2 regions of the Aquibaculum sediminis genome follow, and region 2 is predicted to be linked to the other one. Evidence: riboswitches for the same ligand, from Rfam matches in the RefSeq annotation. Region 2 holds a riboswitch; the other holds the start of a gene.

Region 1 (5,462 bases), on a different contig from region 2:
TGGCCGCTTGGTCAGGCGGTCGCCGTTGGGGTCGCGGGTGTCGTTGAAGGTGTAGCTGCCCTGCAGCGAAAAGCCGTTGGAAAGGTCGAGATCGGCGGTCAGCTCCACACCGCGGGAGCGCGAGCGGCCGTCCAGGTTGACCGAGGTGCGTCCGGCGCCGGTGATCAGGTCCTCGATGTTCTGCTGGAACCAGGTGGCGCCGAGCGTGAGGCGATCCTGGAAGAGATCCTGCTCGATGCCGATGTCCCAGCCGCGGCTGCTTTCCGGCTTCAGGTCGGGATTGCCCTGATAGGTCTGGTCGAAGCCGTAGAGCTCGGTGACCGTGGGGTTCTTCACCGCCGTGCCGTAGGAGGCGCGCAGGCGGGTCCCGGTCTCGAAATGGTTGTAGGCGGCGGTGAAGCGGTAGGTCTGGGTGTCCTCGAAGCGCTGGTTGGCATCGTGGCGCAGGCCGGCGGTCAGGGAGACCCGCTCGAGCAGGTCGATCTGGTACTGGCCGAAAAGGCTGCGGGTGCGGAAGCTGCGGTCGAGATCGGCGAAGGCGCTGTTCATCTCAACGCTTTCCCGCTCCTGCTCCAGCCCCAGCGTGACCAGATGCGACGCGTCTGCGAACTCCGGCGTGTCGAAAAGGACGTCGCTCTGATAGTCGAACTTCGTCTTGCCGCCGGTGGCCGTGTTGGTCCGGTTGCCGCTGTCGTAGTCCCGGGCCTTCATGCGCGTCAGGGTCGCGCCGAAGCGCTGCTGCCAATGACCGTCGAAGAGGTCCAGGCGTGCCTGGGCGCGGCCGTAGCGCTGATCGCCCTTGGTCCTCATGTCCGCTTCCACCGCGCGGGTGGTGAAATTGTCGATCTCCTGATCGTAGCGGGTGTAGCGCGCCACGAAGTCGAGTTCCAGATTCTCCACCGGGCGCGCCGCCAGCTTGGTGAAGACCGTGGTGTTCTCGTAGCCGTCGGGCTTCAGGCTGCCGCCGGGGCTCTTGGCCTGGGAGATGCCGTCGCTGCGCATGTGGGTGCCGCTGATGAAGGCGTTGTAGCGCTCTCCCCCGGCGCCGAGGCTGGCATTGGCCTGTCCGGTGCGGAAGGAGCCGCCTTCCAGGCTGACGGCGCCGCTGGGCCGGTCGCCACCGCTCTTGGTGATGACATTGATGACGCCGCCCACGGCCTCTGAGCCGTAGAGCACCGTCTGGGGCCCGCGGAGGATCTCGATGCGCTCCACGTCAGCCGCCAGCAGATGGGCGAAGTTGAAGAAGGAGGCGCCGGCGGGGTCGTTCACCTCGATGCCGTCGATCAGCACCAGGGTCTGGTTGGTCTCGGTGCCGCGCAGCCGCACCTCGGTCAGGGCCCCCGGCCCGCCGCTGCGGTTCACGCTGACACCGGGCACTTCGCGCAGGATGTCGGCGACATAGTCCGTGCCGCGGTTTTCGAGATCCTCGGCCGTGATCAGCGTCAGGCTGCTGCCGACGCTGCTGAGCGGGCGTTCGGTGCGGGTGGCGGTGACCACCAGCGGGTCGAGCTGTGCGGCGTCCGCAGCGTTCTCCTGCGCCTGAACGGGCGCCGAGGAGAGGGTTGAAAGACAAAACAAAAGGGTGAGCGGGGCGGCGATTGCAACCGCCCGCTCCCCACCGAAAGGCTTGCGCATGGCAGTGTTCCTTGGTGCAGAGGACTGCGACCTGGGACAGCGTGCCGGACGCCGCGCGTGCAGCGCCCGGAAGGGCTATGCAGGTCGGCGGTCGGGTTATTGGGCGGTTTTGGTGATGAAAGGACGCGTGAGTTCGTTCGGCATCGGTCGAGACTTCCCCTCGAAGCGTCGCGCCGAACGACCGAGGTCCTGCCAAGGCAGGACGCTTCGACACCGGCACCCCCGTCCGATGCGCTCGAGCGCGACTCCGTGCCGACGGCAGGTCTCCTGGCTCGTGGGTCTTCGCCCGCACCCGACCTTCCCAGGCTTGATCGCCCAGTGGCATGTTTGGGTGCCAGCTCGCCACTCACAGTTGCGGGGGCAGCCGCGGCTTCGGATGACTCCTACCGCGTTCCCTCTCGGGCCCTTGCGGGCACCGTCGGCGGCGCGGAGTGTGGCCGAGGTGCTCGTGCCCGGTCAAGCATTTCGCGGGAGGTTCTCATCGCGCGATTGATCGCCGTCGCCGCTCGCAGGCTTGCGCCGAAAGGCGGCGCGGAAATCGGCCGGCTCGACCGCGCGCAGGGCGAAGGCCAGAAGGAAATAGAGCCCGCCGCCCGCCGCCACCAGCAGCGCCAGAGCAAGGATGCGTTCAATCTCGCCGCCGGCAAAGAGATCGGCCAGCAGCGGCTGGAGCAGGATAAGCGCCAGGGCCATGGCCAGTGCGGCGGCCAGGGAGCGCGGCAGCCGTCGGCGCAGTCGGGCATCGAAGCGCAGAAAGCCCAGCCGGCGCAGGCGCCCGGCGAGCAGCAGCACGTTCAGCCAGGAGGAGAGTGCGGTTGCCAGCGCGATGCCGACAAACCCGATGGTGAAGAAGAGCAGCAGGCTGAGCGCCAGGTTCGCCGCCACCGATGCCAGGGCGAAGCGCAGTGGTGTCACCGTGTCCTCGCGGGCGAAGAAGGGCGGCTGCAGGACCTTGACCAGGACATAGGCCGGCAGCCCGATGGCGAAGGCGGCCAGGGCCCAGGCGGTCAGGCGTGCCGCCTCGGCATCGAAGGCACCGCGTTCGAACAGCACCGAGATGATCGGGAAGGGCGCCACCAGCAGGGCCGCGGTCGCCGGCAGGGTCAGCAGCAGCGAGAACTCGAGCGCGCGGTTCAGGCTGCCGTGGGCTTCGTCGTCCCGACCGGCGCGCAGCTTGCGTGCCAGCTCCGGCAGCAGCACCACGCCGATGCCGATGCCGATGATGCCGAGCGGCAGCTGGTAGAGCCGGTCGGCGTAGTAGAGGTAGGAGACGGCACCCGCCTGCAGCGTGGCGATCATGGTGCCGACCAGCAGGTTGAACTGCATGGCCCCGGCCGAGGCCACCCCCGGCAGCATGAGGCGCCACAAGCGGCGGATCTCCGGTGTCAGGTGCGGGCGCGGCATCCGCAGCGCCATGCCCGCGCGCTTAGCCGCCCAGAGCAGGAGCAGCAACTGGCCCAGTCCGGCCAGGCAGACCGTCCAGGCCAGCACCTGCCCCGGCGCATCGCGGAAGTGCGGCAGCACCAGAATGATGGCGGCGATGAAGAAGAGGTTGAGCAGGATCGGCGCGGCGGCGGCCGCTGCATAGCGATAGAGCGCGTTCAGCACACCGGAGAGCAGCGCCACCAGCGCCATGGCCAGAAGGTAGGGAAAGGCGATGCGGGTCAGCTCCACCGCCAGGGCAAACTGCTCCGGGTCGTCGGTGAAGCCCGGTGCGATCACCTGCATCAGCCAGGGCATGGCGAGCAGGCAGAGCGCGGTGAGCAGCAGCAGCACGGCGGTCAGCACGGCCAGCGCCTGCTCCGCGAAGGCCTTGGCCGCCGCCTTGCCGTCACGCTCCAGCCGCGTCGCGAAGAGCGGAACGAAAGCGGCGTTGAAGGCGCCCTCGGCGAAGAGACGACGGAAGAGATTGGGAAAACGGAAGGCGACGAAGAAGGCATCGGCCACCGGCCCGGTGCCAAGCGCCGCGGCCATCAGGATGTCGCGGATGAATCCGAGAACGCGGCTGACAGCGGTGAGCGAGCCGACGGTGGCGAAGGCGCGGAGCAGCATGGGTATCGCGGCCGGTGCGGCGCAGGCCCCGCCCTACCAGGGCACGGCCGGGACGCCGAAGACCCAGGGATGCAGAATGATGAAGGCCAGGTAGAGCACGATACCCAGCAGAGGGCGCCACCAGCCGAGCCCCGCCCAGTCCATCTCGGTGCGCCCCTCCGCGATGGCGCGAAAGGGCAGCAGCGAGGTGGTCAGCTTCACCGGTCCCCAACCGGCGCCGAGCTGCAGCTCGCGCTTGCGGTCGATCTGCTTCATGCCCAGCAGGGACAGCGCCAGGATGCCGCCCATCATCACCAGACTCGCTAGGTCGCCCCTGGCCAGAAGGTGACTGATCGCCCAGAGCGCAGTGCCCCAGAGAAAGGGATGACGGGTGACTCGCAGGATTCCCGGTGCCGGATCGGCCGCCAAGGCCGCTGTTTCATTGCCGACGGCCGTTGGGGAGGTGGTGGTGACACCGGCCACCAGCAGGACCGAGGCGATGGGCATGAGCAGCAGGGGAATCCAGTCCAGCAGCGGTATGAAGGACCAGAGCGGCACGAAGGGCGCCTGGGTGTAGGCCTTGATCATCCAGACCAGGGTGACGACAGCCACGAGCGAATAAAGCAGACGGAAGCCTGTCGCGCCCAGTTTGCCGTGCAGCAGGCCGCGCAGAGGCGCGCTGGCGAGGAGCAGATGGCCGCCGACGAACAGAACGGTCGCGGCAAGGAGTTCGTTGATGTCCAGCATGGCGCGGCCAGTCTAGACTGGATCGCGCTCAATCTGAACCACAAGGTTTCAGATTAGGCGCGTGAATCCGGTCTGGATTCAAGGTGCTGCAGGGTCGCGCGTCTCGTTATGCCGAGCGCCGATACCCTTGGGCTAAGTGGAACTGCCGTAGCGCTCGGCCACGCTGCGCGGCAGCAGCAGCCAGTAGCGACCCTGCTGGCGCATGCGCCCGGCCTGTTCCAGGGCGGCCTCGCCGCTGCCCCAGAAGAAGTCGCCGCGCACGACGCCCTTGATCGCGCTTCCGGTGTCCTGGGCCACCATGAGCCGCTGCAAGGGCTGGTCGCTGGCCGGCCAGGTGGTCTCGAGCCAGAGCGGTGCCCCGAGCGGAAGTTCACCCGGGTCTACCGCCAGGGAGCGCCCGGGCGTCAGGGCCACGCCCTGGGCCCCGATGGGCCCTTCGCCGTCGATGGCGCGGAAGAAGATGAAACGCTCGTTGCGGTGCATCAGGGCTTCGGCCTGATCCGGGTTGGCGCGCAGCCAGTCGCGGATCGCCTGCATGGAGCTGCGTTCGCGGTCGATGATGCCTTCGTCGATCAACGCCCGGCCGATGGCGTAGAAGGGCCGGCCGTTGGAGCCGGCAAAACCGACCCGCAGCCGCCGGCCGTCGTCCAGCTGCACCACCCCGGAGCCCTGGATATGCAAAAAGAAGGCATCGATCGGATCGCTGACCCAGAGCAACTCTGCCTGCTGCCCGGCGAGGTGGCCGTTCTCGATAGCGGCGCGTTCGGGATAAGGCTTGAGCCGGCCGTTATCCACATGACCAACCAGCCGTTCCGGGGGCAGGTCGGCGCGGAAGTCGCGCAGGTCCACCTCGACCAGGTCGTCGGGGCGCTCGAAAAGCGGCACCTCGTAGCCCGGCTTGCGCTCCAGGCTGCCGTTCAGCTCCGCCTCGTAGTAGCCGGTGAAGAGGCCTTGCGCGTCCTCGCCGTCGCCGACAGAGAGAGGCTGGAAGGTATCCTCAAGAAAGCTGCGCAGCGCTGCGTCGTCGCCTTCCGGGAGGTTGGCGAGAC
Region 2 (5,462 bases):
TCCAGAAGCAGGATCTGTGGCGCTTGCGCATGGGCACGAGCGATCTGGACGCGCTGACGCTCTCCGCCTGAAAGCGACGACCACTCGCGGGCCGACATGGCCTGCATATCGACGGCCCGTAGCGCGGCAGTGACTGCTTCATCATCCTCTTTCCCCCATGGGCGCAAGGCGTTGAGCCATGGCGTACGACCAAGCTCCACCGCGTCGCGAACCGAGATGCGATCACCGGTCTCGGCCGCCTGCGCAACAAGTGCGATACGCTGCGCGATTTCCCGCCGTCGCAGTTGAGCCAGTGGCTGGCCAGCCAATTGAACCTCGCCTCGGCTCGGGCGGACAAGCCCCGCCATCATATGCAGCAGCGTGGATTTGCCGGAACCGTTCGGCCCGATCAGGCCCAGCATCTCACCTGAATGGAGGCTCAGGTTGATATCCGACACAATGTTCTGGCCCCGAACGGACCAACCCGCCTCGATCACCTCGAGGATCGGCACGCCAGTCATCGGTGGCGGCCCCGGATCATGATGATCGCAAAGGCCGGGGCACCTATCAGCGCAGTGATGACACCGATGGGCAGTACCTGGCCGGGCATGACTATGCGCGAGACAACGTCCGAAAGAACAAGGAACACCGCGCCCGCCAGCGCGGTTGCCGGGACGAGGCGGGCATGGCGTGCGCCCACCAGAAAGCGCATAGCGTGGGGTACGACAAGTCCCACGAAACCGATGGCACCCGAGATCGAGACCATGATTGCCGTGACCAGCGCCGCCACCCCGATCAGCACCGCTTGTGTGCGCCGCACGTCAACACCAAGCGCGGCGGCACTGTCAGCGCCAAAGGTAAAGGCGTCCAGTGACCGGACATGCCACAGCGTCACGCCGAGGGCTGCACTGGCCATGGGCAGCGCCACCCAGGCATCCGGCCAGCGCACCCCGGACAGATTTCCGAGAAGCCAGAACATAATACCGCGTGCCTGTTCGCCACTGGCTGATTGAGCAATGATCAGCGCTGTCAGTGCATTGAAAAGCTGCGAGCCGGCGATACCTGCGAGGATAATGATTCCAGCTCCACGCATACCGCTGCCGCCCCCGGCCGCACGTGCGAGCAAGGCAACGAGACCGAAGGCGGCCAACGCCCCGATGAAAGCGCCGGCTGACATGCTGAGCAGCCCTGCGCCGATGCCCATTACCGCCACCGTAACGGCGCCTGTCGAGGCCCCGGCTGAGATCCCCAGCAAGTAGGGTTCAGCCAGTGCGTTGCGGAGCAAAGCCTGCAGGACCAACCCCGACAGCGCGAGGCTGGCGCCGCCGCAGGCGGCCACTACCGCACGCGACAATCGATAGTGCCAGATCACGCTGGCATCTATCGGATCAAGAATTCGATCCGCGACCCCGGTCTTGACGGCCAGAACCTCTACGACGACGGCGAACGGTATTCTTGTCTCACCAACCGCGGTTCCGAACAGCAGCACCGCGGCCAGCACGACGGGAGCCAGCCATAGCCAGTCCGTGCGGCGGACCACGACGCCTTGCCTCACTTTGACAGCCCGAACTCCAACAGCGACTGCGAGAGAGCCTCGAGCGCGAATATGGAGCGGACCGAGGGGTCCATCGCGTTGGCTTCCATGGTCAGGATGCGTTCGTTCTTGACGGCATCCATCTCGCGGGTGAGGGGGTCGCTCACCAGGAAGTCGCGCTTGACCCCAATATCGTCGGCTGGGAAGCGGCGGCGGTCCATCTCCGCGGCAACGATAAATGTCGGCTCCGACTTTGCGATCATTTCCCAACCCACCGTCGGCCACTCCTCTTGTGAGGTAGTGATGTTCTGGATGCCAAGCGTGGTCAGCATCCACCCAGGCACAGCATTTATGCCTGCTACATAAGGGTCGATTTGAAGATCGGCCGAGGAGTACCAAAAGACCCCCGATACGTTCCCCGGAAGATTGAGAGATTGCGCTTTTTCGACTGCTGCGGCCTCGCGCGCTTTCAACGCCTCAGTAAGTTCCTCGCCGCGATCCCAAACATCGAAGATCAACGCCAGCTCCTCGATGCTCTGGTAGAGCAGCCCGGTGTCGAACAGCTCAGTCCGCGCCCCATCTATGTTCTCCGTGTTGTCCTTACCGATACATTCAGTGGGCATGATCCAGCTCGGAATCTTGGCATCGTCGAACATTTCACGCGTGCCCACGATGCCTTGCGGCCCGATCATCCATTCGTAGGCGGTGATGACGAGTTCCGGTCTCTTCTGGAGAACGCTCTCAAAGCTCGGCGCGTTGTCGGAGAGGCGCTCGACTCCCTGATCCACTTCAGCGAACTCGGGCAAAACCGGATTAATCCAGAGCGCGGTGCCCGCCACCTTGTCGGCGAGGCCCAACATATAGAGGATTTCGGTCGTACTCTGACCGACGCTGACAACGCTTTCCGGCGCGCTCTCTATCGTAATTTCATGGCCGCAGCTCGTCAGTGTCAGAGGGTACTCGGTGCTGGCGAAGGCTGCAGACGTGAAAGTGACGGCAGCGGCCGTTCCCGCAATCAACCTCAACATGATGGTCCTTTCCGTTGCGTTACGAGCCAGACGGAAAGGCGGACTGGAATCGAGCGACGATGATACCTGTCGCAAGTCCCGCCCGAGCCGACCCGCTCGGTTGGCGATCCTGTGTCGGCAGGTCTCCTGACTGGTGGGTCTTCGCTGACTCGTCCTTCCCAGACTTCTTGTCCAGTGGATCGTTCGAATTCAGCTCGCCACCTACAGTTGCGGGGGCAGTTCCGTTTCGCCGGGGGCCGGCGGCGGATTCCCTTTTAGTTCCTCGTGGAAACCGACGGTCTTCCTATAGACGACCTCACTCAGACTGGCAACCGCACCACGGCGAGAAGTCGTGCCGACGGCCTGTCGCATTGCACGGCACACTGCCCGGCACACTGCCCAATTGTGACTTATGCCCGGCAACTCCGGGCACATTAGGCCCGGCGTATCAGATAGGTATCCATGATCCAGCCGTGCCGGGCCCGGGCCTCGGCTCGCCGCCGAACGATACGTGAACCGGCCTCGACGAGAGGACCGGCATCAAGAACTTCCTCGGGCATTCCAAGGAAGGCGCCCCACCAGATGTGGAGGCCCTCTGGTTCCAGATGCTGGAAACTGCACTCTCCGTCGAGCATCACCACCAGCGTGTCCGCTCCGTCGGGCCAGCCATGATCCCGCAGACGCCGTCCGGTGGTAACGATAACCGAGCCGTTCACTTTGTTGAACGGAATTGCATGGGCGGCGGTCAAGGCCTGGAGCGCGGTGATCCCCGGGACGACGCGCAGGCGTGGCTGGGGGTCGAGCCGCGCGGCAATGCGGAGCGTTGAATCGTAGAGCCCGGGATCGCCCCAGACCAGCAGCGCAATAGGGCCGTCGGGTTGGTATCTCTCGATCGTCTCCGACCAGATACGGGCAATCTCATCGTGCCAGCGGGTCACACGCTCGGCATAGGCAAGAGTCTCGTCGCGCACCGGCATGTCGAACTCTGCCACCGCTGCCGAACTCTCGCAGTCGTGCAGGATCCTGTGCCGCAGATCAGCCAGATCGTGCTTGCCGGGGCCTTTGCGCGGAACGAGTACGAGCGCGGCCTTGCGGAGTGCAGCACGCGCCTCCAGAGTGACATGGGCGCTGTTGCCCGTACCGACTCCGATGAGCCAGAGGTCACGCACTCTCCGCTCCAATGTCCGCGAGTGGCCCGAAGAAAATGAGCCCGGGCTTCGGGCCGACATCCTGCGCGATGCGAGCGGCCAGACCGGCGAGGGTGAAGCGGGTGATAACCTGGTCGGGTGTTCCGACTGCCTCGGCGAGCAGCGCCGGGGTTTCGGGAGACAAACCGCGTGCGATGAGCGCTTCGGCCAGTGCAGGAAAGGTGCGCTTTCCCATGAAGACCACGGTGCAGGCGGCTGGATCGGCGAGGGCCTCCAGATCAAGATCGGCTGGAAGCCGCCCCTCGGCATCATGTCCCGTGACGAACTGCACGCGCCGCGCGCTCAGGCGTCGGGTGAGCGGAATACCCGCCGCGGCGGCGGCAGCGAGAGGTGAGGCCACGCCAGGGACAATCTCGTAGGCGATCCCGGCCTCCTCCAGGGCGACAAGCTCCTCCTCGAGCCGCCCGAACAAGCCGCAGTCGCCGGACTTGAGCCGTACGATCCGGCCGCCGCCTTGCGCGTATTCAACGAGGAGCCGGCTGACATGGTGCTGGCGGGGCGAGGGGCGTCCCGCTCGCTTGCCCACCCCCACCAGATCGGCGCCCGGCCGCGCATGGGCGAGGATATGCCCGGCTGAGAGGTCGTCGTAGAGGACCGCATCCGCGCGCTTCAGCCGATCGAGAGCCTTCAGCGTCAGAAGCTCGGGATCGCCCGGCCCGGACCCTACGAAGCTGACGAAGCCGCTCAAGCACCTTCCCCCGCGATCAGGTGAAAGAAAGTTCCGGAGACCTTGCCGCGCCGCGACCCCGTTTCAGGCACCGGCCCGCCGTCCGCATCGGTCACGGCCGCCAGGGGCGGGTCGGGCTGCTCGACGATGGTCGAATAGTGAAACTCGTGCCCGCGCAGCACTGCCCCCGCTCCGTATCCCGGCATCGGCGCGGCGAGAATGGCGCGGCGGTAGCCGAGGTGGAATTTCCGGGTCTCGTAGGAGCTTACAAGGCCAAGGAGCCCTGCCATCGGGTGGCGTATTCCATCCTTGTCGATGAGCGCCGTGCCAAGCGTCATGTAGCCACCACATTCCCCATGCACCGGCTTTACCTCGGCATGAGCGCGCACCCCAGCCAAAAAGCGCGAGGCGGCGGAGAGACGGCCTGCGTGAAGCTCTGGGTAGCCGCCGGGCAGCCAGACAAGATCGGCGTGCGCGTCGGGCGCTTCGTCTGCCAGGGGCGAAAAGGGAAGTACTTCGGCCCCCGCGGCGGTCCATCCTTCGAGCAGATGTGGATAGGTGAAAGAAAAGGCCGCGTCCTGCGCCAACGCGATCCGCTGAGCGGGCGGCCTCGGCAGCGGACCGCCCATCGGTGCCCCACCACAGCGGGCAGCGGCGCGAATAGCATCCAGATCGACATGCTCGCGCAGGAAGGCGGCATAGCGCCCTATGGCGGCCTCAAGATCGGGATGCTCCACCGCTTGAATAAGGCCCAGATGTCGCTCGGGTAAGGTGAGATCGCCGCGCCGGGGCAGCACGCCCAGGACCGGAAGCCCGGCACGCTCCATGCCCAGACGGGTCAGGCGCTCGTGCCGGGCGCTTGCGACGCGGTTCAGGATTACGCCGGCGAAGGGCAGTTCCCGATCGAACTGGGTGAATCCCAAGGCGCTGGCCGCGGCCGACTGCGCCTGTCCGCCGACATCGAGGACGAGGATCACCGGCCACCCCATCGTCTTCGCCGTTTCGGCGCTCGATCCCCGCCCCATTCGGCCGCGTGTCGCGACGCCGTCATAAAGCCCCATCGACCC

What was found. A riboswitch is a leader RNA that binds a small molecule or an ion and turns the genes downstream of it on or off. The one in region 2 is predicted to bind cobalamin.
Region 1: it holds a riboswitch for cobalamin, as region 2 does, so the genes downstream of both, ABZ720_RS06120 (TonB-dependent receptor plug domain-containing protein) here and ABZ720_RS02975 (ABC transporter substrate-binding protein) in region 2, are expected to answer to the same signal.

What each region holds. Positions count from the first base shown of each region.
Region 1 covers NZ_JBFCVK010000003.1:214,677-220,138, reverse strand. The annotation lists gene ABZ720_RS06120 (TonB-dependent receptor plug domain-containing protein) at 1-1,635, opposite strand, end outside; cobalamin riboswitch at 1,876-2,070, opposite strand; gene murJ (murein biosynthesis integral membrane protein MurJ) at 2,092-3,687, opposite strand; gene ABZ720_RS06110 (NnrU family protein) at 3,721-4,413, opposite strand; gene mltA (murein transglycosylase A) at 4,546-5,462, opposite strand, start outside.
Region 2 covers NZ_JBFCVK010000002.1:59,622-65,083, forward strand. The annotation lists gene ABZ720_RS02965 (ABC transporter ATP-binding protein) at 1-500, opposite strand, end outside; gene ABZ720_RS02970 (FecCD family ABC transporter permease) at 497-1,519, opposite strand; gene ABZ720_RS02975 (ABC transporter substrate-binding protein) at 1,531-2,541, opposite strand; cobalamin riboswitch at 2,641-2,832, opposite strand; gene cobF (precorrin-6A synthase (deacetylating)) at 2,955-3,689, opposite strand; gene cobA (uroporphyrinogen-III C-methyltransferase) at 3,682-4,416, opposite strand; gene ABZ720_RS02990 (cobyrinic acid a,c-diamide synthase CobB) at 4,413-5,462, opposite strand, start outside.